3 linked regions of the Pseudobacteroides sp. genome follow. The protein of the gene in region 1 interacts with the protein of each later gene in a pairwise test. Links are inferred from orthologs where the notes say so. Each region holds a gene or a part of one and is shown in the gene's direction. Other genes may lie near its edges. The genes, in order: ftsZ, VIO64_RS05860 and VIO64_RS11975.

Evidence for each region.
Region 2: the proteins of ftsZ (region 1) and VIO64_RS05860 interact in binary tests that used the Bacillus subtilis proteins (3 or more experiments, as listed by UniProt). The link is inferred for Pseudobacteroides sp. from one-to-one orthologs.
Region 3: the proteins of ftsZ (region 1) and VIO64_RS11975 interact in binary tests that used the Bacillus subtilis proteins (3 or more experiments, as listed by UniProt). The link is inferred for Pseudobacteroides sp. from one-to-one orthologs.

Annotation. Positions count from the first base shown.
Region 1 is NZ_DATCTU010000112.1:116,435-126,802, forward strand. The notes cover bases 2,393-5,319. They hold ftsZ (cell division protein FtsZ), read left to right. Parts: upstream 2,393-3,251; coding sequence 3,252-4,388; downstream 4,389-5,319. Other genes in these bases: ftsA (cell division protein FtsA), read left to right, coding at 2,393-3,017; VIO64_RS18320 (glycoside hydrolase family 9 protein), read left to right, coding at 4,635-5,319. In the rest of the region: murA (UDP-N-acetylglucosamine 1-carboxyvinyltransferase), read left to right, coding at 1-414; VIO64_RS18300 (hypothetical protein), read left to right, coding at 476-1,318; VIO64_RS18305 (small basic family protein), read left to right, coding at 1,337-1,684; more of ftsA, read left to right, coding at 1,791-2,392; more of VIO64_RS18320, read left to right, coding at 5,320-7,277; VIO64_RS18325 (methyl-accepting chemotaxis protein), read left to right, coding at 7,450-9,663; VIO64_RS18330 (copper amine oxidase N-terminal domain-containing protein), read left to right, coding at 9,890-10,368. UniProt on the Bacillus subtilis protein: Essential cell division protein that forms a contractile ring structure (Z ring) at the future cell division site. The regulation of the ring assembly controls the timing and the location of cell division.
Region 2 is NZ_DATCTU010000033.1:71,882-82,227, reverse strand. What follows is about bases 2,578-5,482. They hold VIO64_RS05860 (MGDG synthase family glycosyltransferase), read left to right. Parts: upstream 2,578-3,372; coding sequence 3,373-4,593; downstream 4,594-5,482. Other genes in these bases: VIO64_RS05850 (ArsA family ATPase), read right to left, coding at 4,990-5,482; VIO64_RS05855 (hypothetical protein), read right to left, coding at 4,779-4,997; ypeB (germination protein YpeB), read right to left, coding at 2,578-3,193. Outside these bases: VIO64_RS05875 (ATP-binding protein), read left to right, coding at 1-141; VIO64_RS05870 (type II CAAX endopeptidase family protein), read right to left, coding at 458-1,534; more of ypeB, read right to left, coding at 1,802-2,577; more of VIO64_RS05850, read right to left, coding at 5,483-6,165; VIO64_RS05845 (MarR family transcriptional regulator), read right to left, coding at 6,319-6,804; VIO64_RS05840 (DUF6954 family protein), read right to left, coding at 7,129-7,332; VIO64_RS05835 (GntR family transcriptional regulator), read left to right, coding at 7,481-7,852; VIO64_RS05830 (ABC transporter ATP-binding protein), read left to right, coding at 7,854-8,747; VIO64_RS05825 (hypothetical protein), read left to right, coding at 8,734-9,468; VIO64_RS05820 (hypothetical protein), read left to right, coding at 9,468-9,677; VIO64_RS05815 (SMI1/KNR4 family protein), read right to left, coding at 9,762-10,346. UniProt on the Bacillus subtilis protein: Processive glucosyltransferase involved in the biosynthesis of both the bilayer- and non-bilayer-forming membrane glucolipids.
Region 3 is NZ_DATCTU010000081.1:48,613-59,004, reverse strand. What follows is about bases 4,743-7,693. They hold VIO64_RS11975 (cell division protein SepF), read left to right. Parts: upstream 4,743-5,964; coding sequence 5,965-6,423; downstream 6,424-7,693. Other genes in these bases: VIO64_RS11960 (DivIVA domain-containing protein), read left to right, coding at 7,551-7,693; VIO64_RS11965 (RNA-binding protein), read left to right, coding at 6,742-7,536; VIO64_RS11970 (YggT family protein), read left to right, coding at 6,436-6,738; VIO64_RS11980 (YggS family pyridoxal phosphate-dependent enzyme), read left to right, coding at 5,210-5,908; VIO64_RS11985 (HlyD family efflux transporter periplasmic adaptor subunit), read left to right, coding at 4,743-5,213. Outside these bases: VIO64_RS12005 (copper amine oxidase N-terminal domain-containing protein), read left to right, coding at 1-618; VIO64_RS12000 (MerR family transcriptional regulator), read right to left, coding at 715-1,296; VIO64_RS11995 (RluA family pseudouridine synthase), read right to left, coding at 1,511-2,404; VIO64_RS11990 (aminotransferase class I/II-fold pyridoxal phosphate-dependent enzyme), read left to right, coding at 2,619-3,911; more of VIO64_RS11985, read left to right, coding at 3,951-4,742; more of VIO64_RS11960, read left to right, coding at 7,694-8,018; ileS (isoleucine--tRNA ligase), read left to right, coding at 8,430-10,392. UniProt on the Bacillus subtilis protein: Cell division protein that is part of the divisome complex and is recruited early to the Z-ring. Probably stimulates Z-ring formation, perhaps through the cross-linking of FtsZ protofilaments. Its function overlaps with FtsA.

The DNA of each region.
Region 1 (10,368 bases):
AGCGGGCCCACCAGGCCAAGGTCTATAGACATAATAAGAACATTGCCTTACCCGGGATTTCCTACCGATATGCAGGCACAAATGGTTTCTCTTCTTTCTATAGCTAGAGGTGAAAGCATAATTGTAGAAACGGTTTTCGAAAACAGGTATAAACATGTTGAGGAACTTATCAGAATGGGGGCAAATATAAAGGTAGAGGGAAGAATAGCAGTTATAAAAGGTGTGAAAAGGCTTATAGGAGCCAATATAACCTCAAAGGATTTAAGAGGCGGTGCGGCACTGGTATTAGCAGGTCTTGTAGCAGAGGGTGAAACAAGGGTGGATGGTCTCAAGCATATAGACAGAGGATATGAGGATATTGAAGGAAAGCTCAGAGGAGTTGGAGCATCCGTAGTTAGGATTGATGAGGAATAATTATATTAGAGAATACTATTTCTATTAAAAGTATATAATTATGCAGTAAGGGGTAGGAACTTTGAAACTACGAAGGATTAAAAAAGACAGTGGGCTTGATAATAAGAAACAAAAGAAAATCAAAAAGAATAACAAGAAAAGGATAAAGGCAATCAGAAGAACTGTTCTTTTTGTTCTCTTTATAGTATCTTTAGTACTGTTCGCTTTATCTCCTTTATTCAATATAACAGCAATAGAGGTTTATGGAAACCACGTTATAAATTCCGAAGCCCTTATATCTGTTGCAAAAATTCAGGTAGGAAGCAATGGTTTTAAGAAGGTCGGAAACAGTTTAAAGAATTATTTTTTCTTTAGATATGGAAAAGAAGAAAATAGTATTATAAAAAGCTTCTCGTATGCAAAGAAGGCAAAGGTTATGTTTTGCCTTCCTAATACTGTCAGAATAGAAATAGAAGAAAGATGTCCCATGTTTTATATAAGCCGAAATGGATTGTTTTTGCTTATAGATGAAGATGGGCATGTTCTTGAGGAGTCGGATAAGCCGTTTAAAAGTGTTATTTATGTAGAAGGAGTAGCATTTAAAGCCCATAAGTTAGGACAAGCCTTAAAGGCGGAGGATCCTGATTACATTAAATATATAAAAAGACTGCAGGAAGAAATACCAAAGTATGATGAAAATAATAACGTTAAGATGAATCCTCTTATTACAAAAATTGATGTAGGTGATCCCTTCAGAATTAAAGTAGAGCTTGACAACAGAATTTTAGCTGACCTTGGTGATCTTGAAGATATTGGTTACAGATTGGATTTTATAAGGGATATATATTTTAACAAACTTAAAAAAACAGATAAAGGATATCTGGAATATAATGATGATCGGAAGTATAATTTTAAGATGAAATAAAAAACAAGGAGGAAAAATATGCTGCCACTTATTGGTATATTAGCAGGGATAATAATAGGAGTTTTTGTGCCGTTTCAAATTCCTTACCAGTATTCGACATATGTTGCTGTGGCTATATTAGCAGCACTGGATTCTGTATTTGGAGGGATTGCTGCATCTATGCAAGGCAAATTTGACATGAAGGTTTTTCTTTCGGGCTTCTTCATGAATGCACTATTGGCAGCTGCATTGGCATATATTGGAGATCAGCTTGGCATTCAGATTTACTTAGCAGCAATATTCGCATTTGGTAACAGATTATTTTTAAATTTTGCAATTATTCGCAGAATTCTATTGAATAAATATTCAAAAAAAGATAATATATAAAATGAATTAATTTTATTTCTTTGACATTTCCATTTAGTATCTAGATTATTATAAGGTGCAGCTTTAAAATAACTGTTCTTTTTATTATTATAGGAGGTTTTCATAAGTGGGAAACATTATCGTTGGCATAGATATCGGCACTTCGAAGGTGAGTACTGTTATTGGCCAGGTTGGCAAAACAGGTGAATTGGAAGTTTTTGGCCACGGAATGGAGCAATGTAATGGCGTTAAAAAAGGTGTTATTGTTGATATAGAAAGCACATGTTCCAGTATCAGATCAGCAGTTCAGAAGGCAGAAGCAGCAGCAGGTCTTAAAATCAGTTCTGCGTATGTAAGCATCAACGGTGTACATACTTCAATAATTAAAAGCAGGGGAAGACTTGCCATATCAAATGATAACCGTGAGATAACTGGTAAAGATGTGGACAAGGTCCTTCATGCTGCAAGAAGTATAAATATCTCTGATGACAGAGAAATTATCGATATTATTCCCCAGCAGTTTATTGTTGACGGTTATGATGAGATTATCGATCCTGTAGGAATGGCCGGTCTCTCCCTTGAAGTGGATGCTGACATTATTACAGGCAAAATAACTTCTGTCCAGAATATTGTCAAGAGTATGGAAAGGGCAAACCTGAAGACAGACGGCCTTATTGTAGAAGCTCTCGCAACCAGTCAATTAGCTCCCACACAGGATGAGAAGGAAATGGGAGTTATTCTTATTGATATAGGAGGAGGGATTACCGATATATCTGTCTTTAAGAACAAGAACATGATTTTCAATGAATGTATAACGGTTGGCGGGGATCATATTACCAATGATGTGGCAATCGGGCTTAAAATCCCATATTCCGAAGCTGAAAAGTTAAAAAGGGAATTTGAGCTGGCCCTCATTTCTCTTATTAAAAATGACCAGGAAGTTACTGTTATAGATATTGATGAAAATAAAAAGAAAAACGTTAAGGTTTCTGAAATAGTAGAAATAATAGAAGCAAGAGTTTTTGAGATATTCTCTTTGTGCAAGGAATTGCTTGAAAAACGTCAGATTAAAGGAGAATTTCCTGCAGGAATTGTTCTTACTGGTGGAGGTATATCCTATGTAGACGGAGGAAGGGAGCTGGCTAATGAAGTTTTCGGTTTGCCGGCAAGAGTTGCATCGCAAAAGTCTGATACCGTTTCAAAGATTGAATACTATACTGCAGCAGGGATTGTAAAATATGTAGGTTCCCACAGCAAAGGAAATGCATATGGCAGTGAGGTAAAGCACCATAAGCAGAAACCCCAGAAAAAGGAACAAAATGTTATAAAAAGAATTTTAAAATTTTTTACATGAATATTATAACAAATGAGTTCTTATTTACGATATACATTATAGAAAAATTGTTATATAATATAAAAATAAAAATGCTTATATTGCGTTAAGCCCAATAATGAGTTATTATTATTTTGTATGATTTCATGATTTATATTAATCGACGAAAAATTACATTTAAATGATATAGATAAGTTTATTGTTTCTTACTAGTTCTTATTTATTAACCAATGAAAAAAGAAGGGGGACTTAAAGTTGCTGGAGTTTGATATTGATCTCGAACAATTTGCTCAGATAAAAGTTATTGGAGTAGGTGGTGGAGGAAATAATGCTGTAAACAGGATGATAACTGCCGGACTCCGTGGGGTTGAGTTTTATTCAATTAATACAGACAAGCAGGCATTGTTTTTGTCAAAATCAAATACAAAAATTCAGATTGGAGATAAACTGACAAAGGGCTTGGGTGCAGGTGCCAATCCTGAAATCGGTGAAAAGGCAGCAAATGAGAGCAAGGATGAAATTGCTCAAGCTATAAAAGGTGCGGATATGGTATTCGTTACAGCCGGTATGGGTGGCGGAACAGGTACAGGAGCGGCACCTGTGGTAGCTCAGATTGCCAAGGAAATGGGAATTTTGACAGTTGGTGTTGTTACAAAGCCTTTTATGTTTGAAGGAAGAAAAAGAATGCAGCATGCTGAAAGGGGGATTGAAACCCTCAAATCTACAGTGGATACTCTGGTTACCATTCCAAATGACAGACTTTTGCAGGTAGCTGAGAAGAAGACATCCATAGTAGATGCATTCAGAATTGCTGATGATGTTTTGAGACAGGGTGTGCAGGGTATATCCGACCTTATTGCCGTACCGGGTCTTGTTAATCTTGACTTTGCCGATGTTAAGACAATTATGTTCAACACAGGTATAGCACATATGGGTATCGGTAGGGCAGCAGGTGAAAACAGGGCTGAGGAAGCAGCAAGGCAAGCCATTCATAGTCCTCTGTTGGAAACATCCATAGATGGAGCACGCGGGGTTCTTCTTAATATTACAGGTGGTGCCGATCTTGGGCTGTTTGAAGTAAATACTGCAGCAGAGTTGGTTCAGCAGTCTGCTGACCCTGATGCTAATATTATATTCGGTGCTGTTATTGATGAAAACCTGAAGGATGAGATTCTTATAACTGTGATTGCTACAGGGTTTGACAAGGGGCCTATTGTTAAAAAGATGGAAAAGCCTTCTTTTGACAGAAGCTCAGAAAGACAGCAGGAAAGAAATGTGGCTAATCCGCCTGCAAACGAAAAGCAACAGCCTGCAGCTAGCAATTATAACAATTCAAGTCAGAGTGATGAGCTTGATATTCCTACTTTCTTAAGAAGGAATAGATTTAAATAATAGCTTTCAATAAGATATAACGATCAAAATAGTGCAAGATTCTAAGAACTGAGGGCTTATATGCTTCTCAGTTCTTTTTATTAGTTGTCGTGATTTTTATAGATAAATGTAAGAATTAGGACAATTATTATTAATTAAAGCCAATCACAGCAATTGACTCTTAGGATTAATAAACATATGATTAGATTAAGTATGTAAAATTATATTTTGCAAATATTTAAATAATTTTAGGGGGAGCAAATTTATATGGCGAAGAAAGTTTTTTTAAAGAAAAGCTTAGTTGCACTTCTTAGTCTCAGTTTTTTGATAAGTTCAGTAATCTGCATTCCATTAAGGGCTAATGCTGTACCCGAGTACAACTTTGCGAAGGCTCTTCAGCTTTCACTTTATTTCTATGATGCAAATAAATGTGGGCCAGGTATAACAGGTGGTCGTCTCGAATGGCGTGGAGATTGTCATGTGGAGGATAAGGAGTTACCGTTGATTCCCTTGACAGAAAGTTTTAGGGGAACAAACTTGTCTCAAAGCTTTATAGACAAATATAGGTCAATACTCGATCCCGATGGGAACGGCTCATTGGATTTGAGCGGTGGTATGCATGATGCTGGAGATCACGTTAAGTTCGGTCTTCCACAAACTTATGCAGCCTCAACTGTAGGTTGGGGGTATTACGAGTTTCGAGACGCATATATAAAAATTGGTGAAAAAGCACATATTGAAGATATACTCAGATGGTTTAACGATTATTTACTTAGATCCACATTCAGGGACAAAGACGGTAATGTTATCGCTTTCTGTTATGTGGTAGGAGAAGGTGATATAGACCATGACTGGTGGAATCCGCCGGAACTTCAAAACTCAAAAATGATTAAGGACTTTGAAAGACCTGCATATTTTGCTACTTCTGAGAAACCTGCGAGTGACCAATGTGCCGGTGCAGCAGCTTCCCTTGCCATTAACTATCTGAATTTTAAAGATGAGGACCCGGAATATGCGAAGAAATGTCTCGATACGGCCATTGCACTATATGATTTTGCAAGGAAATATAGAGGACTAGGGTATTCTGATGAATATTACATGTCATCCTATGATTACGACGAAATGTCCTGGGCTGCAGTCTGGCTTAATATAGCAACAGGAAAAAAGGAATACATAGATCATATTGTAGCCACTGATGCAAGTGGAAAATATACAGGTTACATGCAGAGAATTATCATTGATACAGGCAACGATTGGCAGAACATTTGGGTTCACTGCTGGGATACTGTATGGGGCGGAGTATTTGCAAAACTTGCACCGATAACAAATACCCAAAGAGATTGGTATATTTTTAGATGGAATCTGGAATATTGGTCCGGAGCTGGCCACGAAAATCCCAAGGACACCAACTTCCTTGCAAAAACCCCTGCAGGATTCAGTATGTTAAACCCATACGGTTCTGCCAGATACAATACAGCTGCCCAGCTTTGTGCAATGGTATATAGAAAATGTACTGGAAACACTGCTTTTACTGATTGGTCAAAGAATCAAATGGAATATATAATGGGAAACAATCCAATGGATAGAGCCTATATTGTTGGCTATGCACCCAATAGTGCCTCACATCCGCATCATCGTGCATCCCATGGTTCTAAAACGCTTAATATGGATAATCCTAAAGACCAGGTACATACTTTATGGGGTGCTTTAGTTGGAGGGCCAGATGCAAAAGACTTCCATAAGGATATAACATCTGATTTTATTTATAACGAAGTAGCTATCGACTATAATGCTGCTTTTGTGGGTGCTTGTGCAGGGCTTTATACTTATTATGGAGAGGGTCATAAACCGGTACCGGATTTCCCGCCAAAAGAAACCAGACCATTGGAGTTTTTTGTGGAAGCTAAAGTAAGTACCAGCCAGGAAAATAATGAAAGATCACAAATTACCCTTCGTATCCATAATGAAAGTGCATATCCTCCTCGTTACGAGACTGGTATGAAGGTACGCTATTATTTTAATATCAGCGAATTGTTAAGTGCAGGTCAGTCCATTGACGATGTTCATATGGAAGTATATTACGATGAAAATGAAAAGTGCTTTGATGGAAAAGCAAAATATTCAGGTCTTATTAAGCATGATGATAAGGGTACATATTATGTTGAATTTGATTGGCAGGGAAGGCAAATATATGCTTCCCGTGAAATACAATTTGCCCTTGTTGCAGCACAGGATAAAAATTTCAAGGGTAATTGGAATGCAAAAAATGATTATAGCAGGGAAGGTCTTGGAGATGAATATGTTATAACGGAAAAGTGTCCGTTGTTCTTAGGCGACGAAATAGTCTTTGGTAAAGGGCCGGATGAGGCACCTCCAACGCCTACTAAATCAGGGACACCTACGCCCAGCTCTTCTGCTACACCTTCAGGCACAGGGTATAAGGTTTCAGGCTATATATTGCCTGATTTGCAGATTTCTGCATCTGCAGCAGCAGCTTTAAAGTCAGGTTTCAAAGTTGAGATTGCAGATACCGGGAAAAGCGCTCTAACAGACAGCAGCGGATATTTTGAGATAACAGGAGTTCCAAGTAGTGCGACTTCTCAGATAGTTAAGATAAGCAAAGCCAACTATCTATATAGAGAAATAAAGAATGTTGTCATTAATAAAAATGTTGAGCTTAGTAACTCTCAGACTCCTATAATGATGTGGGCCGGTGACATCATAAAAAATGGAGTTCAGGACAATTCTATAAATATGTCGGATATTTTGGAGATTGCAAAAGCATTTAATTCAATATCCGGCAGTGCACTATATAACATTAACACTGATTTGAATCTGGATGGTGCTGTTAATATGAGCGATGTTATTGTCGTTTCAAGGCATTTCTCAAAGACTTCTGCAGATTATTGATTAATAGTTGTTAGTATATTTAGCATTTTTAATATAGTAAATAAAAAACACTTTAAATCTATTTTGGGATTTAAAGTGTTTTTTATTTCTATGAATTTTAAAAAAATAGCCGATATATTACTAGAAGCTAACTATGATTTGCAAATAAAACTAAAAAATGAGGAGGAAAATAATGTTTAAGAATTTTTCTGTAAGGTCAAAATTGTTTTTTACAGTTTCAGTACCATTATTGGCGATGATTTTTATTTCACTGCTTGCAGCTCTGAGCCTTAATTCAATGTTTCGCAATATGGATAACAAAATAAAAAAACAAAACTATGAAGCCATATCACTTGTTTTAAATGCTGATCGTGATATGTACCAGGCAATGCTTGCCTCGAAGATGTTTTTTTATGAAAGTTCAGCTATGAAGGATAAGGAAAAAAATAAAGAAAGCTTTGAACAGAATACGCAGGAAGCTTCAGAGCGTGTTTTGAATGCTAGAAGCAAATTCCCGCTGGATGATGGTTTTTGGAGTACATATAAGGATAAAAACGGTAAACTTATATATCAATACTTTGATGAATATGCAAAGGACTTCAATACTTGGAAGGATGCTACTATTGTGTCAATGAACTCAGGGGAAGTTAAACCTCCGGCTAACGATAATGATTTCAATATAGCCAGGGAGGCTATGAACCTCATCGGAGAAATGATAGATTCCGGGACCGAAGAAATAATAAAAATAAGTTCAAGCGATAAAAACAGAAATATAATCGCAATCCTCATAATAGACTTTCTTATATTTCTAGGAATCCTTATTTTCACATATTTACTTGTGAATAGGATTTCCAGACCGATAAATGAACTTACTGAGGCAGCAGAAAGGATTTCCATGGGGGATACGGAGATAAGTTTTAATTTGGATTCAAAGGACGAGGTTGGGCGACTTAAAAAAGCGTTCATGGAAATGACAAATGATATCAAGCTCAAGACTGATGCGGCTTGGGAAATTGCCAAAGGTAATTTGGATGTTAAAATAATAGTCAGGTCTGATAAAGATAACTTAGCAAAAAGTATGGACAAATTAAAAAACACATTGCATGAGATGGTATTAGACACCAAAACCCTGACAGATGCAGCAATGTCCGGTTTGCTAAGTACTAGAGCTGATAGTCAAAAGCACCATGGAGAATTCAGAAAAATAGTTGAAGGTATAAACTCCACTCTTGATGCCATAGTTGAGCCTATGAATGATATATCAGGCGTTATGAGTGAAGTTGCAAAGGGTAATTTAAGTGTGTTGATGAAAAATGAATATAAGGGTGAATATTCAAAACTTTCAGATTCAGTGAACACAACAATTTTTAATCTGAAGGGTATTGTAGACGAGATATCATATGTGTTAAAACAAATATCTGAAGGAAATATGGATATAGATGAGGTAAGAGAATATGATGGTGATTTTAGGCACATATCAGATTCTATAAACTCAATAATAAGAGAATTGAACAAGCTTATAGGCGATATAAGAAATGCATCTGAAAGGGTGGCCAATGGCTCAACACATGTGTCAGAGGGAAGTATGCAGCTGTCGCAAGGAGCATCTGAACAAGCCAGCTCGACTGAGCAGCTTTCATCCAGCATAACCCAGGTTGCACATCAAACAAAGATGAATGCTACAAATGCATCACTTGCAAATCAACTTGCCCTTGAAGCTAAAGAAAATGCGATAAAAGGAAATCAAAGAATGAGTGATATGTTAAAAGCCATGGAAGAGATAAATGATGCATCAGAAAATATATCAAAGATAATTAAGGTTATTGATGAAATTGCATTCCAGACCAATATTCTAGCATTAAATGCTGCTGTTGAAGCGGCAAGAGCGGGACAGCATGGTAAAGGTTTTGCTGTAGTTGCTGAAGAGGTAAGAAACCTGGCTGCAAGAAGTGCAGATGCTGCTCATGAAACAACCGAGTACATAGAAAGCAGCATAAAAAAGGTTGAAAGCGGAACCAAGATTGCCAATGAAACAGCAACTTCTCTTGTCAGCATAGTTGAAAGCTCCACAAAGGTTGCAGGTCTTGTAGGGGATATTGCAACTGCTTCCAATGAACAGGCAAGCGGAATTACACAGATAAACATTGGAATTGAACAGGTTTCAAAGGTAATACAAATAAATTCTGCTACAGCGGAAGAAAGTGCAGCTGCCAGTGAAGAGCTAATGATGCAGGCAAAGCTTCTCAATGACAACATGGCAAGGTTCAGGCTGAGGGGAAGTCATAATTCCGGTTCTTTAGCTGAAGCTGTGCAGCCAAGAAGGAATGCAAATGACTCTCCAAAGACTATAAAGGGCAAGGGAAAAAAGACTCTGACACTCAGTGATTTGGATTTTGGAAAATACTGACACAATTGTTAGGAATAAAATAGTATTATAGTGAGCTATGGTGTCTCGATTTGTGAAAAGTGTAATGGATTAATAGCTTTTCATATATCTAGGCACCATATTTTTTTAGCAGGTATAAAATGTTGCCAAAACACCTAATATATGGTATAAGCAGCTATGAGAATTTTATAAACACATTAAACTTGAAGCGGTTTTTATCTAAATAATATATAGAAGGGTGTGGCTTATGAAAATAAAATCATTGTTAGCAATACTTATTGCAGTCTGTGTAACCTCAATGTTTCCGGTTAACCATATATCCAGTTCAGCTAGTCAGATAGAACTGCCAATGCCAAAAGAACTATACATAACAACATATAATAATATTCAGTTAAAAGTAGATAAACATACACTAAATCCCTGCGAAGAAATAACAGTAAAATATTCCGGTTTACCAAAGGATGTGCCCGCAACAATCAACATTGGCGAATTTTCAAAGTCTCTATGGTACAAAACAGAAGGAGAGATGAAGGTAATAGTACCTTCAAATAAAGGTATTTACAATGCTAGAATTTTTATTAATGGTAACCCAAACTCTGTTATTTATGATAAAGAATTAATCAGCGTATCAAAAACTTTTGTGGACAAAACAGTGGAAGATCCCTTGAATGTTATTCCACGTCTATACTTTGCTGATTTTTGGAATTTTACCTTAGCTCGAGCTGG
Region 2 (10,346 bases), on another replicon or contig:
AAACTATATGACTACTATACCGAGAGGGTAGCCTCACGAATAATAGGCGGTTTTTCCTTTATTAAGTTTACCGGAGAAGACATCAGAGGCAAAACAAAACCTCAAAGAATAATAAAGCAAGTTAAAAACGGAATGGAATAAAGGATATGAATGGTTTAAAGTCAGTTTTAAAAGATCTTTTAAGCAATTTAATTATACCTGCTGTTATATTTGCAGCTATATTTATAATTGGGGTGATGTTGTGGGTCTTTAAGATTGAATTCCTGATTGACTACTTTGACTCATTAAAACAATTTTTACTTGTGTGGATCCTTTTTGATTTAATTATCACCATAATAGTTTATAACATTGTTCTCTATGGAATTGGAATAATATTAATCGCTTCAAAATTATTTCGCAAAAAATAACTGCAAATAGAGGCAGCATCAAATAATAATAAAGTATACCAAGGGGCTATTTATAGCCCCAATACTTTTATTATGCTTCTTAAAAACTCATTTTCCATCCCCGCCATGGAAACACCCTGAAGCAAATAAATCAAGACTATTACAGCAACGCCCGGTATGATCCACAGCAAACCTTTTACCTTGCTTTCATCTCGGGTCTCAAAATCTGTATCTGATGGTACTGTGGTAGTTTTCATAAATGCATAAACCAGGCCGCCTAAAGCTGCCAAAAAGCAAACAAACATTACTGCGAATATTCCAAGTGTGGTTATAAGCTGAATCTTAGGCATTGCTAAAAACATGGAAAGACTTTGATCTCCATCTGACGTCCCACCATTAGCTCCTGCTATTTTTCCCAGCGTTGAAAGTTTCCCAAGCCCATATGACAGCAATACAACAAGAGAATTATTTGTAAAATGTGCTACCATCCCTGCATATATGGAATCTGCCCTGTACACCAAAAAACCCATGAGTATACCCAAAAGAAATGTTCCTAAAAACCTTTGAAAATCATGATGCATCAACCCAAATAAAAAGGCAGTAATAATAATTGCTTTGGTATTACCAAGCTTTTCATATCCCCGCAATATAACTCCCCTAAAAAGGACTTCCTCGCATACTGCCGCTGACATACCTATTACAATAAAACCCTTTACAAGAGTTACTACGTCAGGTATATTTACCTGAGGTAAATTTATGCTGCCAAATATCAATTTAATTATAAGCATATTGGCAAAATTCAATATACCCACCACTGGTATTGAAAAGCAAGTTATGAATACTATTAATACAATGTTAATGAAGCTTATCTTATTTAGACGAAGTACTTTCCTTATATCGTACTTTTTGTGGAACAGGAATATAATAGGCGGCAGCAAAACCAATAGTATCTCCGCTGATATAGCCTTGATATAATAATCTCCAACAGGAAGTCTTACTATAAGATTGCTAAGCAGCATAAATATTATAAGTGCAATAGAGAACAATACACTTGCTTCCTTGATGGTAGGCTTGCTAAATGTTCTGCGTGTCCCTTCATGAGACATCCCACTATTTACATCTTCTTTTTCAAAACTGTTTTCATTCACAAGGAAATCCTCCATAAAGTATTTTTATTAATTATAATACAACTATGGCAAAATTTATGCAAGGACAAAACCGACATATACCTAATATCGGAGTATTATAAACATATAGTAACACCATAACTCCCCAGACATAATAAAATAGTCTGAAATTTTCCATCATTGATTGTTGTCGTGAGAAAATAAAAAACGGGCAATGAGCCCGGTTTTTTGTAATTTATTTAATTCTTATTGACAGAGGTTATATTTATAAATCTATATACCCAGTAATCAGAAAGTCAGAATACCCCTGTCAGTATCAACAATCATTAGGATATTTTCTTCTCTTCCTGTTTCCGCGTTTATATATACAAGAAAATTATTATTACCTAGTTTTCCCTTAAACTCATAAGTAAACAGCTCTGTTTTGTAGTCTGTTGGTATTATAGCCAAACCAGAAGATAAAACCTGCATCTTTTTATTTATCATACTCCGTGCCTGCTGCTCAGTCACCTTAGGCTGTGGTATGCTTCTTGTCATATGAGAAAAAAGGTACCCCTTGCTTTCAACACCAACAATTTCACCATTATCAAGAGCTATCTTTACTTTGATAAGGTCGGGATAGACTATGACATTATTCTGTTTGTACGCATAGTTTATGGTTGCAGTATTGTCCTCCTTAATGTAATAAGTATCCTCCATGCTGCTATAACCAAGCTTTTCAAGGTATTTTTTCCCGGCTGCCTTTGCTTCGTCTATATTGAGCTTGGCTTTTTCCGTAGGTCTGTTCATAAGCATCCAGTATACATGCCCACCCCTTTGAGTAACATCCACATTAGCAGCCTGATCATCAGGAACACCGTTGAATGTAACCCTAAAACCATAGGTTTTTATGGTATCGGACTTTACCTTATCTGTTTGAGTTATAGCCTTTACGTTTTTGTATTTAAATAGCTCTGAAACCTTTTGCTTTGCTTGTTGTACTGTAAGCATATTTCCTGTAATGCCTCTTGGTTGTGCACTTGCTATATGGTCGGAAAAAGGACCGTCATAAATAAGAGTCGGGTACGCTTGAAAAGTTTTATCAATATTTTCAAACTCCTTAGACGGCAGTGTAGTCGAGGTTCTTTTAAATACACTGGCTCCTTTTTTAGAGAGCTCTCCCCATTTTAATCGCCCCGCAGAGAGTTCTCCTTGCAGGTTGCCCAGGCTTGACCCCAGCTTCACTGCATAATCATGGAGCTGCTCCAAAGTTTTGTATTGTTTGTCGGATAAAGGCTTTCCCTGCAGGTTCTGGTTGTTCATAGAGTATGAAAAATCCCCTACCTGGGTAAGGAACTTTGATGTGTTTGCCAAAATTCCCGATGAAATGGGCAACTGCCCCAAATTGTACTGTGCAAGATTGGCCTGTCTCCACGCCTCCTGCAATGTTGATGCTGTTTTTTGGGGTGATGAGGTTATAAGTGATTTAACCAAAAGCACCTCAACATTTCTTACATAGCCTGCCATATCGAAAAAAGCCCTGTTATACTGGTTATCCAGTTCCTGCCTCAGATTGCCGGAGTGCTTGTACTGATACATTCCCCAAACCCCTAATGCACCAATAATAACGATAACAATACTATACATTTTTCTATCGGATAACCTTCGCTTAAAATCTAACAGTTTATCTCTAATGCCCAAAATAATACCTCCTGTCCAAATTGAATTAGCATATAAAACTTTTATTTCCTAGACATTTAAAAATATATTCATATGTATTTTTAAACAAAATGCAATATTTTATGATATTTTTTTATTTTCAGAGAAAAATAAAAATGTTAATACCGATTAAAATCAATTTAATAAGGGGTTTGATTCGAATGAAAATACTTATACTTACAGTCTCTGCTGGAGCAGGACATATTAAAGCAGCTGAAGCAATTAGTGAGCAGATTAAATTAAAATACCCTGACTCCAATATAATGATTATCGATACATATAAATACATAAGCCCTTTATTGGATAGAATCATTGTTGGTGGGTACTTGAGCATTCTTAAAATGTCTCCAAGAATCTATGACAAGTATTACTCATTATCCGAGCCGATAGGAAGTAGATACAATTTTGGAAGCATGCTAAACAGGTTTTTGGCTATAAAGCTGATGGAGCTAATAGATGAATTTAATCCATCGGTTATTGCATGCACCAATTTTATCCCACTCCAGATACTGTCAACGCTTCATAAAAAGAGCAGGCTTAAGACCCCCACAATATCTGTTATAACAGACTACACAACCCATTCCTATTGGGTACATGAGTATGTGTCTGCCTATGTAGTGGCTAACGACTTTATCAAAACCGAGCTTATAAATAAAGGTATTTCAAGCGATATAATTCATCCATTAGGAATCCCTGTAGGGACGAGCTTTTATCAAAATAACGACAAGCACAAGCTTCTATCAAAATATGGTATGAAAAACAAGCCTACAATACTCATAATGGGTGGCAGTCTAGGATTTGGTAATATAAAGAATACTTTCCTGTCTCTATTAAAATTAAAGAGAGATATCCAAATTGTGGTTATAACAGGCACAAATAATAAGCTTCGCAGTCAGCTTGAAAGATATTCAAAAAACTCCGAAAAGTGCATCCATATTATAGGGTATACTGATAAGATTTCAGATTATATGGAAATGTCGGATATATTGATAACAAAGCCCGGAGGAATGACGGTTTCTGAGGCATTGACCAAAAACATACCTCTGCTTCTTATCTCTCCTATCCCAGGTCAGGAAGAAAGAAACGCACAATTTCTTTCTAACATAGGAGCAGCTGCAAGAGCTATTAAAAAGGGTGATCTTGAAAATATACTACACCAGCTAATAGACAATCCCTTAAGAATGTGCCATATGAAAGAAATGGCCAAGTTTCTTGCAAAACCTGATGCAACAGAAAAAATTGCAGGTCTACTTGCAGAAATGTCCCTGGCATTTAAAGAAGAACACAGCCATGTAAAACCAGAACTTCAAAAAAACTCCATATCCCAGAGTAAAAATACACTTAATATATCAAGTCCCGATAATCAGCCTTGGGCTTACTGAACCTCTTGTGAACCTAGATAAAGTAAAAGCATTAAGTATTAACTTATAGGTCTTACTTAATGCTTTTACTCTTTATTTGGCAGAAAACAGTCCTCAATTTATCAATGGTAAATCCTATTGAATAATGCCTCTTGATAAAATAGGGTAAAACCGGAGATGAATTGTAATTCAATTATATCAAAACCTCACTCAATATTTACCCTGTTAAGTTGGTCTTCTTTAGGCTTACCTTCCTTCGGATGCTTATCAACATAATCTTTCGTCACATCACTCAACGCCTCTAAGAATGAATCGAATCCCATCTTAGCATGGCTTCCCAGCTGTCCCGGCAGAATATCCAGTATAAGCTTTGTTTTCAATATTTCAAGCTTCACAATCTCCTTGATTAATCTCTTATTATCCATTCTTTTCACCACCAAACACAATATTTAAAGTGTCCTGCTCAAACTTTGCCGATGTGATTGAAAGGTACTGCAATGTTTTGGGAAGAGTAATATTTCTCTTAATTCTGCCCGCCCTTATTATGAGTTCATCCGCCTTTTGAGCCAGGCTTAGATCACTCTTTTCACAAAAGGGCATATTTATTTTTAATAAATAGTTTTTTCCGCTTTTCTCAATTGTCTGAGTTTTTATGTTGTATAATATCCCTTCAGGACTAAGGTCTGCAAAAACCTTTTCTCCAAGCCTTTCCAACATATCCACCCCCACTATTTCCTTTTCAAAAAGCGGTGCATACATTATTGGAATAGGCGAGAAGCATTGCCGAGCTTCTTCAATATAGCTGCTTTGAATTTCCTTCCAAAGCGTAAAATAGCTGTCCGTTATGTCACTGGGTATAACCCTGTTTACAACAATTGCATCAACATTGAAGTTATATATATTGAGATAGGTAAAGCTTCTCTTTGCCTCTTTGATAACCATTTTTTCAGGATTCACAACTATTCTGATGCTGGTGGACTTCCGGTCTGTAAATATTTTTTTCATTTCATCCAATTGATTGAATATGTTTTCAATTTCACCCATAACTCCATCCGAAGGCATGGGTATCCCTAATAAGGGCTCTATTACAGGCCTGGTGAGGTTAATTGCCTTTCTTTTAATCGGAAAAAGTTTATCCATCCACCACCTGAAAAGATCAGGATAGCTTAAAAGTGCCAGGGTTTCACCAGTAGGAGCACAGTCTATTACAATGAGGTCAAAAAAACCTTTCTTGTAATGTTCCAGAATTCTTATGAGGCTCAGCAGTTCGTCCATCCCAGGAAATACTGTTAGTTCTTCTGTTGAAATATCTTTCACCGATTTGGATGTGAAAAGCATGGTCAGGTATTCCTGAACCTTCCCCCATCCCTTTTCAATTTCATGAACAGTATCAATCTCTTGAGCCCAGAGGTTCTCTTCAATTTTAACGGGTTCCGATCCCAGCTCAATATCTAGGGAATCCCCAAGACTGTGTGCTGCATCTGTGCTTATTATTAGCGTCTTAAGCCCTTTTCTTGCCGATCTCAAAGCTGTAGCTGCGGCTATACTTGTTTTTCCCACTCCGCCTTTGCCTGTGTAAACAATAATTCTCATAACGGTTCACTCCTTTTGTTGGTAGTTAAAGTAACATTATAATAAAAACTTTAATACTCGCTATTTCGCTAATCCAATATTTCGCCTATCGAAGTATTTTTTTTAATTTTGGCCCTTTTAAAAAGGGCCTGATTATTAGCTTAAATTTTATCGTCAATCTATTTGAATTTTTCTTATCTCATTTCCATTATCCTTAGGCTTGCGGTCTGAGGCTTTTTTCCTCTCTACTACATGTATTACCTTATAAAATATTTTTATAAGCATATCAATTTCTTCAGGTTCAAGCTCACTGCAAATGTCATCTATATATCCTAATGCAAGGGTATGTATCTTTGAGACCAGACTTTTTCCTTTGTCTGTCAGCTTTATTACGACAATTCTCCTGTCATTTTCACTTTTATCCCTTAATACATAGCTGCTTTTAACCAGCCTTTCAACTATACCTGTTGCTGTACTCATTGGAACATTAAGGCTGTCCGATACCTTTGACATCATGAGCTCGCCCTGTTTTTCAAGCTGTAAAAGGAGAACTATTTCAGACTTGGATAGCTCCAAATCTATATTAATAATATCCCTAGGATAAAAAATCTTATTTATATTATTAAAAATCAAATCAAATATAGTAGAGTTTATTTGCATGAACCAATCTCCTTTTGCAGAATACTTCGCATATCGAAATATTCTAATTACAGAATACCCTTTTTATAGTACTTTGTCAACCCCTTTTAGTAATATGACAATTTTGTGCTATTTCATATTCATTTAAGAAGCATAACAATTTTATCCAGTATTATAACAAAAATTTCAGTATCACATTGGTATATATTGTATTATAATTAGAAATACTTTAAATATCTCCTTGTATTTTTATTAGCGACATTTTCGTATTTTCGGTAATATACCCGGAGTTTCCTCGGCAGCGGTCTCCGGGTACTTTAAACCGACCTAAGAATAATTCGAACTTTAATTCCCACTCTTTACCCTTCTCTTTCTTATAAATACCACTGAGATTGTTACAAGTACAGCATAAATAAGAATAACAACTGCCAAAGTTGCCACTCTCTCACTGTCTGGTCCGTCTGCTAACAAAACCGGTCCAAGTCCGAAGAATGTTACGAGCAAAAATGCGGCAGCCATAAGTATACCGAAGAATAAATTCATAATCATAGCGAAACCTCCCTTTATACTTATAATTTTATCACTATTTATAATTTATATTTATATTATTACCACAAAATTTATATAGCATATTGACTATCGACCTCACGGGTGATATACTACATTACATAACTAATGCAGCATAGGTGGTGATGTAATGAAAATTGATCAAGGCAGTATTAAGCCTATATATCTTCAGATTGCCGAAGGTATTGAGGATGATATATTAAACGGTTTACTGACTGTCGATGACCAGGCCTATTCCCAATATCAGATAGCTAGGCAGTTCAACATTAATCCTGCCACTGCCGCAAAGGGAATTAATCTCCTGGTCTCTGAGGGAATTTTATATAAGAAAAGGGGTTTAGGTATGCATGTCTCGGAAAATGCAATGAATATAATTCAAAATAAAAGAAAACAAAACTTTTTATCCAGTCTTCTCAAGGAAATTATTCACGAGGCACAAAAGTTGGGAATCTCACGGGAAGAATTAAAAAGCATGATAGACAGATTTGAAGGAGGGGAGTAACATGAGTGACGTTATAATCTGTAACCAATTAACAAAGACATATAAGGATAAGAAAGCCCTTGACTCAATTGATCTTTACCTTGGTGAAAATAAAATAATAGGTCTTATTGGAAGAAACGGGGCAGGCAAAACTACCTTCCTGAAAACATGTGCAGGATATTTAAGACCAACCTCCGGCTCCATAAGCATATTTGGCAGCAAGCCTTTTGATAATATTGATGTATTGTCAAAGCTGACATTTATAGATGAGGAAATTCAATATGATGAATCCCTTACCCTCAATGATATATTAAGCCTCGGAAAGCTTTTTTATCAAAATTGGGATGGTGCATATGCAGATAAGCTTATACGATATTTTAACCTTGATGGCAGGAAAAAATATAAAAAGCTATCAAGAGGTATGAAAACTCAGTTTAATATTATAATGAGCCTAGCTTGCAGAGCACCCCTTACACTTATGGATGAACCAACCCTTGGTCTTGATGTTACTGTAAGAAAAGAATTCTACAATATTTTGATAAAGGATTATGTGGAGAATCCAAGAACCCTTATTATCTCAAGCCACCTGATGAGCGAGCTGGAAAACATGCTGGAAGAAATGGTGTTAATCCACGGCGGCAGGCTTGTTTTTCATAAAAGTATTGAAGAATTGCAAAGTTATGGTATTATCCTGAATGGAAAAAAAGAAATAGTTGAGCCATTTATAAAAGGCAAGAATATTCTGAAAACAGAAACTTTTGGTGCAGGCTTCATTGCAGGCATTGAAAACAACTTGTCTAAAGAAGATTTCAGTTACCTCAAAGAAAACAATGTGGATGTAAGCAAAGCTTCCATAGAGGATGTATATATATGGACAACAAGCAACGGAAAGGGTGGTTTTGATGCTTTTAACTAACAACGAGATGAGATCATTGAAGGGTTATATTTTAAGTGAGCTTCTTGTTTCCAAGAGAACTTATATAACAGGTGCTTGTATAATTTTCGCAAACCTTTTTATAGCTATAGTTCTTCAGGTAATTATGCTATCAACAGGGCAAGATAGCTCCAATAATGGGGGACCCCTGGTTGTAGGCTCTGGTGTTGCTTATATTGTCATGCTTATATCTTCAATATTAATTTCCCAAAAGAAAATTCTTAAAACAAAGTTTTTATTTCCAATCAACAGAAAAATATATACATTGGGTAACTTTATAGTTTTTTGTATAAATACGTTTATCCTTTTATTAATTACATGTAATGCCTATTTATTAGAAATTCTATCCTCCTTAATACTTAAGTCTATTTACAAGGATTTTGTTTATATAAATCAAATTACCTTCGATTCCTTCAGTATAGGCTTTATTATGTCGGTTTTATATATAGTAGCACTCACAGTTTTTACCTACTTATTATTCATAGTTATTTTCAGATATGGTCTTAAGAGCATAATAACCCTTTCCACAGCTATAGCAATATTATTAATTTTTCCCTTTGGCAGAAACCTGTTATTTGGCATAATAATGTTTTTTGCAGGTGAACAGTCGGCTCCGCTGCTGGCTGTAAAGCTTATTGGATGTGCCCTTATATTGCAGATTTTAAGTTACCTGCCATTAAAAAGCATGGAGGTGAGTCAATAATGAAAAAAGCTTTTATCGTTTTATTGTTTTTTGCAGTATTATCTCTTTTGTCAACACTTTATCCAATAAGCAGCATCGAAGATGCCAGAGAAAGGCTTCATACCGAGGAGATCAGTAATAAAGTAGTTAATTCAAGCTGGCCCTGGCTTCCCATGATACAGTTCGATAAATACAGATCATTATTTGATATAGACAATAAAACACCTTGATTTTCCTGATATAAATGCAGCATCCGCTGTCATCTCATACAACTTTATATAAGAGAATTACAGCGGATGTTATATATTTATTTTTTAATTTTTATTCCTTTTGTCAATAATCATTTGTATCGGGTTATCTTCCCACACCTTTATAACAACTCTCTTGTACCTTGTTTTTATTGAAGGCATGCTGCTTTCAAGGACTTTCACCATTATAAACAGAAACTCTCTAAGGCTTTTTGCTATCACATATTTCCTGTTTTCATCGCTGCCATAATTTATAATCTGACCAACGGTACCATTTTCATCAGGATCTAGGTCAATACCTATATAGTTTCCTTCCTGGTCATGTGCGAATGGTATCCACTTTCTATTGACATAAACTTTCCTGACAGCATTTTCCGGAACAGATTCTGCTTCTTTTTCACAGGCCTTCATAAGCTCCTTGTCCTTTAATACATATAGCCAATCACACCAACTAAGAAACATTTCACCTACAGAAAGAAATCTTAGGCCAAGAATGCTTCCTTCAAGGTTTTCTTTTTCACCGTTGTTACATAAGTAAAGTGACTTTAATTCATCGGGTAACTGGATCCCCATCTTTTCTTCGATAGTACTGACTTCTTTCAATTCAACCGCCGGATTCAGATATGATTTATAGTCCGGTTTTTCTTTTTC
Region 3 (10,392 bases), on another replicon or contig:
TCATTAGATCAGGTTTTATATACCTACAATGGAGCAACAATCAATAAGATGTTGGATATAGTGAGAGTTAACAATACTCTATCTTTTGGAGACAATACTTTTATTGATGTAAGGGATAGAGATCGATTGAGTGCCACTTTAAGAAATACAATTATAATGCAGAAAGGCTCGGCTATTTCCAACCTGATTGTGGGTTTTGAAACCGAGAAATGGGCTGATTTGGATGGAAGCTTAATTTTTACAGGCTACCAGAGCTCAGGTCAAAGAAACAAGGTTTACTCTTTCAAATCCGAACTTTTAGAACAACTGGGCAACTATGATGTAGACTATTGGCAGAAGCTTGATGACAGTCTCTTTATAGGCGGCTTAAATAAAGAAAGTCGATCATACCAGTTGTATAAGTTCAAGGATGGTAATAAATCGTTTTTGAAGGACAATATTATAATTAATACCATTATTAAAGTTAAGAATCCATATTATATAATTGACGCATTTGACAAAAACTCTGATTCAAGCTCACCAAGTAGCAGAGTACTCCTTATTTACGATGATGAGTTGGGGGAATTTTACAAAATGAAATCAGGTGTGCAGGTTTGGGATATGTTGTATGTACAATAAATCAGTAGATTATACTGCAATAATGGATTTTAGCATATTAAATAGTTATTGCAGTATAATCAATATAATTAATTAATATAAAGGGGTTGTGTCAATCTAAAAAATATTTTTTTGAAATGCTTTGCCAATAAGCTTTTTAAATAAACCTGGCTGGTTTCTTTTTCTCCATTTTGTCAAGCAATCGTCAACATCCTGAAAATGCTTTTCCATTTTTGTTTCCAGCTTTCTCATATTGTTTTCAATGCATGCACCAAGCTCCAATTTATTTTTTGTCAATTCCTTTGATATATGCTCCTTGGTCAAAGCAAATTCATTGGTGACAGTACATGAAATTTCATCCTTAAGCGTTAGAAAAATACTTTTAAACTCGGCATATGCGGTTTCGTTGATTTGATAGGGAACAGTCAGAGAAACTTCAGGGGTAATTACCTCCGGTTCCTGTATTATGTTATCCCTTTGCAAAATCTTCCTTATAGCTTTAATTTCAAGGCCTTCATCCCTCATTGTTTTTATTTGATACATAACATTTGCAAGATCAGTATTGTAATACCTTCTTCCGCGGTCATCCTTGGGAACTTTTATTAAAAATTCCTTTTCGTAATACCTAAGAGTATGATCTGTTACATTTAAATATTGGCTTAATTCAGTTATTGAGTATCGCTCTTTCAGTACATCCATTTTGTGCCTCCGACCTGTATAGTACTAAATGCTTTGTAATAATCATATACATTTACAAATTTATTTTATTAAAATTTAAGTTTAATAACTCTTTAATATTTTTATGGTTGATTGGTACGTTTATATAATAGCATTAGTGCTAAAATATGTAAATAATTGCAATTCATTTCCCGACACAAGGATACTCTATGAAGGACTGGAAATCGAATAAAGTCTAAGGCGTTTTGGAAATGATAAGTTTATTAATATCCTGGGGAATATTTGCCTTCAGATGAACCGGATGATTATGAATCGGATGATTAAAGGTGGTTTCATGGGAATGGAGTGCTTGCCTATCTATAAATGGGCTGATGAGGTCAGAGTATAAGGTATCTCCAATTAAGGGATGTCCTATAGCCTGGCAATGGACTCTAATCTGATGGGTACGGCCTGTTTCCAGGTTAAATTTAAGAAGGGTTGCATCGGTAAGGTGTTTTAAAACGGCATAATGTGTTACCGATTTTACGCCGTCCTCAGATATATGCCTTAACATTATGCTGCCTGGTTTCCTTGCTATTGGAAGATCGATTGTGCCTGAAGTGCTTTCTACTATACCTGAAACAATGCCTATATATTCCTTGATATAGCTATTATGGTGCATTTGTTTTATGAGAGCTTCCTGTATGAACTCATTTTTTGCAAAAACTATGACACCTGAGGTATCTCTGTCTAGCCTGCTCACAGGACGAATCTTCTTATATTGGTTGTTTTTTAGAAAATGAAGCATTACACCATTGGCTATAGTTCCTGTGGGATGACTGCATGTGGGGTGTACTACAATACCCGGCTGCTTATTTATTGCAATAAGGTACTCATCTTCATAAATTATATCCAAGGGTATATCTTCAGGGATAATATCCTCTGCGGTCTCCTCAAAGTCGATGTGAACTTCCACCGTTTCACCTTCAGATACTATGTGGTTCACAAACTTTAAAGAACAGTCAACATATATTTTGCTGGCATTTTTAAGCCTTTTAATCAACCTTTCGGACAGACTCATTTTACTCTTTAATATAACCTTAAGCTTTTTGCCGGCATCATCAGATGCAGCTGTGTATTTTAAAATCAAATCAGATCACCTTTCAATTGAATTATTGATAAACGCTTAATTTTCTAAGTATTAATATTTTTAATCATTTCTAATTATAAGGTTAAGCAGCTCATTAAGGCAAGCAATATGCAGTGAAAGTTTATTTTATGGTTGAAATTGGCCTTTCTCTTGTATAAAATGAATAGGGCATTATGAAAAATATCTTTGCAAAAACTGAAAGTGAGTGGAAAAGATGAGTTTTAAATCTGAAGCATTTTTGAAGAATGAATTTGGTATTGATGATAGTGTACTTAGAATATCAAATATGGCTGAGAAGGAAATTGAAAGAACATTTAAATCAATAGAATCCATCAGAGAATATAATCAGCTAAAAGTAATTAAAGCCATGCAGTCAAACAATGTGAGTGACTCTCATTTTGGGGGAACAACAGGCTATGGCTATGACGATAGAGGCAGGGATGTTCTGGACAGTGTTTATGCAGAAGTTTTCAAGGCTGAGGATGCTCTTGTAAGGCACAATATTGTATCCGGAACCCAGGCTCTTGCAATTTGCATGTTTGGGAACCTAAGACCTGGTGATGAGCTTATATGTGTTACCGGAAAACCCTACGATACCCTGGAAGAGGTAATAGGTATCAGAGGTGAAGGTGGAGGCTCGCTAAAGGAGTTCGGTATATTTTATAAGCAGGTTGATTTGCTGCCGGAGGGAGATATAGATAGAGAGGGAATCAGAGAAGCCGTTTCCCATAAGACAAAGATGATCCTTATTCAGAGATCAAGGGGATACAGTTGGAGAAACTCAATAAAGCTTGACCAGATGGAAAGGGTAATCAGCTTTATTAAGGAATTGAAGAGTGATATAATAGTAATGGTTGATAACTGTTACGGTGAATTTGTAGAAGAAAAAGAACCAACCGAAGTAGGTGCAGATTTGATTGCAGGCTCCTTAATAAAAAATCCCGGGGGTGGATTGGCACCGACAGGAGGGTATATTGCAGGTAAAGAAGAATACGTTGCAAAAGCCGCATACCGGTTGACAAGTCCCGGCCTTGGGAAAAAGGTAGGATCTACCTTAGGACATAACAGGCTTCTTTTTCAAGGGCTTTTTATGGCACCCCATGTCGTTGCCGAGAGCCTAAAAGGGGCAGTATTTTGTGCCGAAGTCATGAGAAGGCTGGGCATTTTGTCATCCCCAAGTCCTGAAGAAAAAAGGGGAGATATAATCCAGGCTATCAGATTTAACAATGCAGAAAGCTTAATAGCTTTTTGCCAGGGGATCCAGAAAGGGTCACCGGTTGATGCCTATGTTACGCCCCAGCCATGGGACATGCCGGGATATGATTCTCCTGTCATCATGGCAGCTGGGACTTTTATACAGGGTGCATCCATTGAATTAAGTGCGGATGCTCCCATTAAAGAGCCTTACATAGCTTATATGCAGGGCGGATTGGTTTATGAACACGTTAAGCTCGGGGTTATAATAGCGGTACAAAAGCTTTTTGAGCAGGGAATTGTTAAGATATAGGAATTTGATTAATATATATAAACCGGATGGAGGAGAGTTATGCAGGAAGGGAATAAAAATAAAGGTATTAAACTTGGTGCTCTTATGGTTGTTTTATTCTTGCTGATGTATATTCCATCATTGTTTCACTGGATTTATGGGAAGGATATTGCCACCGATATTATAAGATCAGGTACGATTGAAGATTCATTTAACCTGGATGGTTTGATTATCCGGGATGAAGAACCTATAGACTCTCCCTTTGAAGGGAAGTATATATCGGAGGTGGGTGAGGGGGAGAAGATTCCTCTTAAATATAAAATTGCTACTGTTTTAAAGGATACATCTGCTAAAGAGTTGGAGGATCTTTCTAAACTTGACTCAGAGATTCTTAAGTTGAGGAAGGAAAAAAGTGAAAAACAGGGTTTGTTTTCTCAGGATATCATTAAACTCGATAATAATATTGCAGAGAAGGTTTCTGCCATATCTACAGCTTGTAATGAAAACAATTTTGAGAAATTAGTTGATGTCAAGAAAGAAATAGACATCATTATCCATAAAAAAGCGGAGATATTAAGTAGTCTTGGGACTCCTGACAGTCAGATTGGTGCTTTAAGTCTTAAGAGAAATAATCTTCAAGCGGTTATAAATGCCGGAACCCGTCAAATTTATGCCAATTCACCGGGTATAATCTCATATTATGTTGATGGATACGAGAGGGTTCTAAATCCAAATACTATAGACACTATAAAAGTTGATGAAATTACTGAGCTCCTAAAAAAAGAGATAAGACCTGAAGTAAATCTTGGAACAGTCCAGGTAAATAAGCCTTTTGCAAAAATTATAAAGGGTATTTATATTTATATAGCAGTGATTATGGACAAAAAACAATCAGATATGTTAAAATTAGGTAAAAATGTTAATGTTAGAATAAATGATATAAATAAGATTGTAAATGCTGTTCCTGTAAGTATTTCGGATACAAACGGAAATAAAAGTACTGTTGTATTTAAGACGGACAAAGGTCTAAGCGAGACCACATTCTTACGTAAAGTTAATATAGACATAATCAAAAACTCCTATGACGGCCTTGAGGTATCATACAAAAGTCTTTTTGATATTAACCCTGATGGTAAAATGGGCAAAATTGTTCTCGTAAAAGCAAACGACGCAAAAATTAGAAATGTTGAGATTGTTGGAAGAAGCGGTGAATTTGCAATTATTAAGAGTATTGATAAGAAGGTGGATGGACAGGTCAGCCTTTATGATACTTATGTCATAAACCCAAGTAATATTAAAGAAGGGCAGCTGATTATAAAATGACAGGTGAATTTGACTATATCAAAAGAAATATTGAAGAGGTTAGTAAAAGGGTTGCTGCAGCAGCACATCGCTCAGGCAGGAAACTTGAAGACATACAAATAATTGCAGTGACTAAAACAGTTGGTATAGAAAAAATAAATTGTGCAATAGATCAAGGATTAAATGTTTTAGGTGAAAATAGGGTTCAGGAATTGTGTGAAAAGTACGATATTTTAAATAGAGATTGTAGGTGGGATTTAATCGGACATTTACAGACGAATAAAGTAAAGTATATAATTGACAAGGTAAATCTTATTCATTCCGTGGATCGTATGGAGCTGGTACAGGAGATACAAAAAAAGGCTGAAAAAGCCGGAAGGGTTATTGATGTTCTTGTCCAGGTTAATGTTGCCGGAGAACAAAGCAAGTTTGGGCTGTCTCATCATGAGGTAAAAGACTTTATTAAAAAGATCAATCCATTTGATGCAGTTAAGGTAAAGGGACTCATGACAATTGCTCCATACCTTCAAGATATTGAGGCTGTAAGACCTGTTTTCAAGGAATTATATAAAATATTTATTGACATACGAGAGGAAAATATTGATAATATAGATATGAAGCTTTTATCAATGGGAATGAGTAACGATTTCGAAGCGGCTATAGAAGAAGGTGCAAATATAGTTCGGATCGGTACGGCCATTTTTGGTAAAAGGTAATTTTGTTTATAAAACAAATTAAATACATACTAATGATAAAACAGGAGGAAAAAACCATGGCTAAATTGATAAACAAAGTTCTCAACTTTGTTGGTTGGGAAGCTGAAGAAGAGGACGAGCTGGTTGACGAGAAGGAAGTCGAAAGGGAAAGGGACGATATCGCACAGCCTCAGTTTTTTAATTCCAACAAAAAATCTCAGCAAAACAAGGTTGTAAACATTCATACTGCATCACAGTACAAATTAGTTGTTATGCAGCCGGAGAACTTTGAAGACGCTCAGAATATCGGCGATCATCTTAAAAACAAAAAGCCTATCGTTGTTAATTTGGAAGGCCTTGAGAAGGAAAGTGCCCGCAGGGTTGTTGACTTCTTAAGCGGTGCTGTATATGCTTTGGATGGAAGTATACAGAGGGTGTCTGCAAACATATTTATTATTGCACCAAATAACGTAGATATTATGGCTGATTTTAAGGAAGAGCTTAGAAATAAAGGTGTGTTTCCCTGGGCAAAATAATGGAGGCTTCTAATGCAGGTATTTAGTATTTTTGGCTTGGCAATTGTGATAGTTCTGCAGATCGTTAAATATGCAGTTATATTGAGAGCTTTGCTTTCGTTTTTGCCTATTCAGAAGGACAACCAGTTTATTAATATACTATATCAGGTTACCGAACCGGTTTTGGTACCGATAAAGACATTTTTAGGAAGGACTGAATGGGGGAAAAATTCAATGATTGATGTATCCCCTATCATTGCTATTTTCTTAATATGGATATTATCATCATTGATATCATCCATATTTGGTGTACCGCAAATTTTTTCAGTATTTTAACCTATGATTAACAGAGATGCGATTTTAAAAAGAATATCAGGAATTGATGACAAGATATTCCTTTCAAAAGTCATTGATAAAGCCTTAAAGGCTCAAAATTCACATTGTATAACAAGTACGGATTTCCTAGATCCATACCAATCTAATATTATAAAAAAATCAATTGGAGACAACTCAGGCGTCAATTGTGTCTTTTATGGTGGATACACTGGGGCAGAACGGGAGATTGCCATTTTCTGCCCACAAGGCATGTCTATTTCCGATTTTCACACTTATGAATACCCTTTAAAAGTAATTGAGGTTAAATGGAAAAGCAGGATATCTCTTACCCATCGTGATTTTTTAGGTTCATTGATGGGATTAGGTATTAAAAGAGAAAAAATTGGAGATATTTTATTGGAAGATGATATTTGCAGGATAATTGTTATCAGCGAAATAGCAGAATACTTAGAATACAATCTTTTAAAAGTTGGCAATGCCAATGTTGAAGTGACTTTGACGGATGTTGGAGAAATTCAGCCCCAGGACCGAAACTTTAAAGAAATCAAGGTTTCGGTAGCATCCTTAAGGCTTGACTGTATTGCAAGCAGCGGCTTTGGTATTTCAAGGAGTAAAATCGGAGAATTTATCAAGGGTGATAAGGTTTCTTTAAATTGGGAGAAGATTTCCAGTCTAACAAAACAGGTTAGTGAAGGAGATACTATATCCATAAGAGGTAAGGGAAGAGTGATTGTTGATAAGATTGGTGCTATGACAAAAAAAGGAAGGATAAGCATTACCCTGCTAAAGTATTTATAAGGAGGTTATTGCGGATGAATTATACTCCAAATGAACTAAAGAATATTTCCTTTAGTAAAAGCTTGGTGAGGGGATATAATGAACTGGAAGTTGATGAGACATTTGACAAAATTATTGAGGACTACAGCAGTTTGATACATGAAAACATGGAGCTCAAAGACAAGCTTAATGTTTTAAATGAAGGTATGGCACATTATAAAAGAATTGAGGAGTCATTGCAAAGCACCCTTCTTATAGCACAGCAGACAGCTGAGGAAATAAAGAGAAATGCATATCAAAAGGCTGAAAACATTTACAAGGAAGCCGAGCTTAAGGCTCAAAAGCTTATAGAGGGTGCCAACGAACAGGTTATTCGCATAAGATATGAATATGAGGAAACAAGGAAAAAACTCCAGCTTTATAAAAGCAAAGCTGAGGCTATGCTCCAATCTCAAATGGAAATGCTGAAGCACTCCGTTGAGCTTGAAGATGAAATTTCTTGACATATGTTAATGATAGGATGTATAATACAAAAAAATACTGTTTAAAGACTGTGATTGGAAAGAGTAGGGAGCCACACCTTCAAAGCGAGCAGAGTTTGGTGGAAGTCTGCAGGGTTAACTTTTGAAAATCATCCATGAGTTGTATCCTGAAAAGTATAATTAAATTAAAAGTGTTATGCAACAGATTTATCATTTTTAATTTTGAAAACGATTATAGAAGAGTAAGGAGTACCGGTTAAAGCCGTTATTTAACAAGTGATTACTATATATTAATCTATTATTTTGGTATAGTAATAATTTGGGTGGAACCGCGTGAGTAAATTACCCTCTCGTCCCTTATAAGGATTGAGAGGGTTTTTATAATTGATAAATTTTATGTCATCATTTTACAATATATGGAGGAGAGTTAGTATGTCAGTTGACTATGGAAAAACACTTAATCTACCGCAAACAGAGTTTCCTATGAGGGCAAATCTTCCCCAAAAAGAACCTGATATGTTAAAAAAGTGGGAAGAGATGGATATTTATAATAAGCAGTTGAAAAAAAATGCAGGAAAGCCAAAGTTTATTCTTCATGACGGGCCTCCTTATGCAAATGGTGGAATACATCTAGGTACATCATTAAACAAGATACTAAAAGATATAGTTGTAAAGTACTATAGCATGGCAGGCTACGAGACACCATTTGTTCCAGGTTGGGATACACATGGACTTCCTATAGAGCAGAGAGCCATTAAGGAACTTGGTCTTAAGAGGCATGAGGTTGGACCGGTTAAATTCAGGCAGGCTTGCAAGGGATTTGCCTTAAAGTATCTGGATTTACAGAGAAATGCATTTAAAAGACTTGGAGTAAGAGCAGATTGGGAAAACCCTTATGTTACATTAAATCCTGAGTTTGAAGCCAAACAGATAGAGGTTTTTGGTGAAATGGCCAAGAAGGGATATATTTATAAGGGATTAAGACCGGTTTATTGGTGCCCTGACTGTGAAACTGCATTGGCTGAAGCTGAAATCGAGTATGCAGAGGATACAACTGTTTCAATATATGTTAAATTTCCTGTGAAGGATGATAAAGGTGTTATAAAAAATGCCATAGGAACCACTGAAAATGTATACTTTGTTATATGGACAACTACAACATGGACCCTGCCGGGCAACCTTGCCATCTGCTTAAACGCGGACTTTGAATATGGCCTTGTTAAGGTGGGTAACGAGTATTATGTGGTGGCTGTAGAGCTGACTGAAAGTGTAATGAAGGCAGCGGGCATAGAAAATTATGAAATAACTGCAAGACTAAGCGGAAGCGACCTGGAAGGGATATTGTGTGCACATCCTTTCCTAGACAGGAACTCAATTGTTATATTGGGGGATCATGTTACCCTCGAAGCCGGTACAGGCTGCGTTCATACGGCACCTGGACATGGTGCAGAAGACTTCCAGGTATGTCAGAAGTATAAGATACCTGTTATAGTACCTGTTGATGACAAGGGCCATCTGACAGCAGAGGCAGGTAAGTTTAAAGGCCTCTACTATGCAAAAGCCAACGGAGCAATCATTGAAGAGCTTAAAAGCACCGACCTTCTTCTTGCATCAGAGAAAATTGACCATCAGTATCCGCACTGCTGGAGATGTAAGGACCCTATAATATTCAGGGCAACAGAGCAGTGGTTTGCTTCAGTGGAAGGCTTCAGAAATGAAGCATTGGAAAAGATAAAGGGAGTAAGATGGATTCCTGAATGGGGCGAAGAGAGAATAACCAACATGGTCAGGGATAGAGGTGACTGGTGTATTTCCAGACAGAGGATCTGGGGTGTTCCCATACCGATCTTCTACTGTAAGGAATGTGGATTGGAGCTTATAAACGATGCTTCAATCGCTGCAGTTGCTTCACTTTTTAGAGAAAAGGGATCGGACTCTTGGTACGAAGTGGATCCGAAAGATATTCTTCCTGGAGGAACCAAATGTACATGCGGTTGTTCTGAATTTGAAAAAGAAAACGATATAATGGATGTGTGGTTTGATTCCGGTTCAAGCCATGCAGCGGTCCTTGAAACAAGAGATGATTTAAGATGGCCTGCAGATATGTATCTTGAGGGAAGCGATCAACACAGAGGCTGGTTCCAGTCATCACTTCTGACATCTGTTGCTACAAGGGGAGAAGCACCATTTAAGACAGTTCTTACCCATGGCTATGTTGTTGACGGACAGGGAAGGAAAATGTCCAAATCATTAGGAAACGGTATAGATCCTGAGGATGTTATAAAGGAATATGGAGCGGATATCTTAAGGCTCTGGGTTGCGTCTTCAGATTATAAGACCGACATAAGGATTTCAAAAGAGCTACTAAAACAGCTTTCTGAGGTTTATAGAAAAA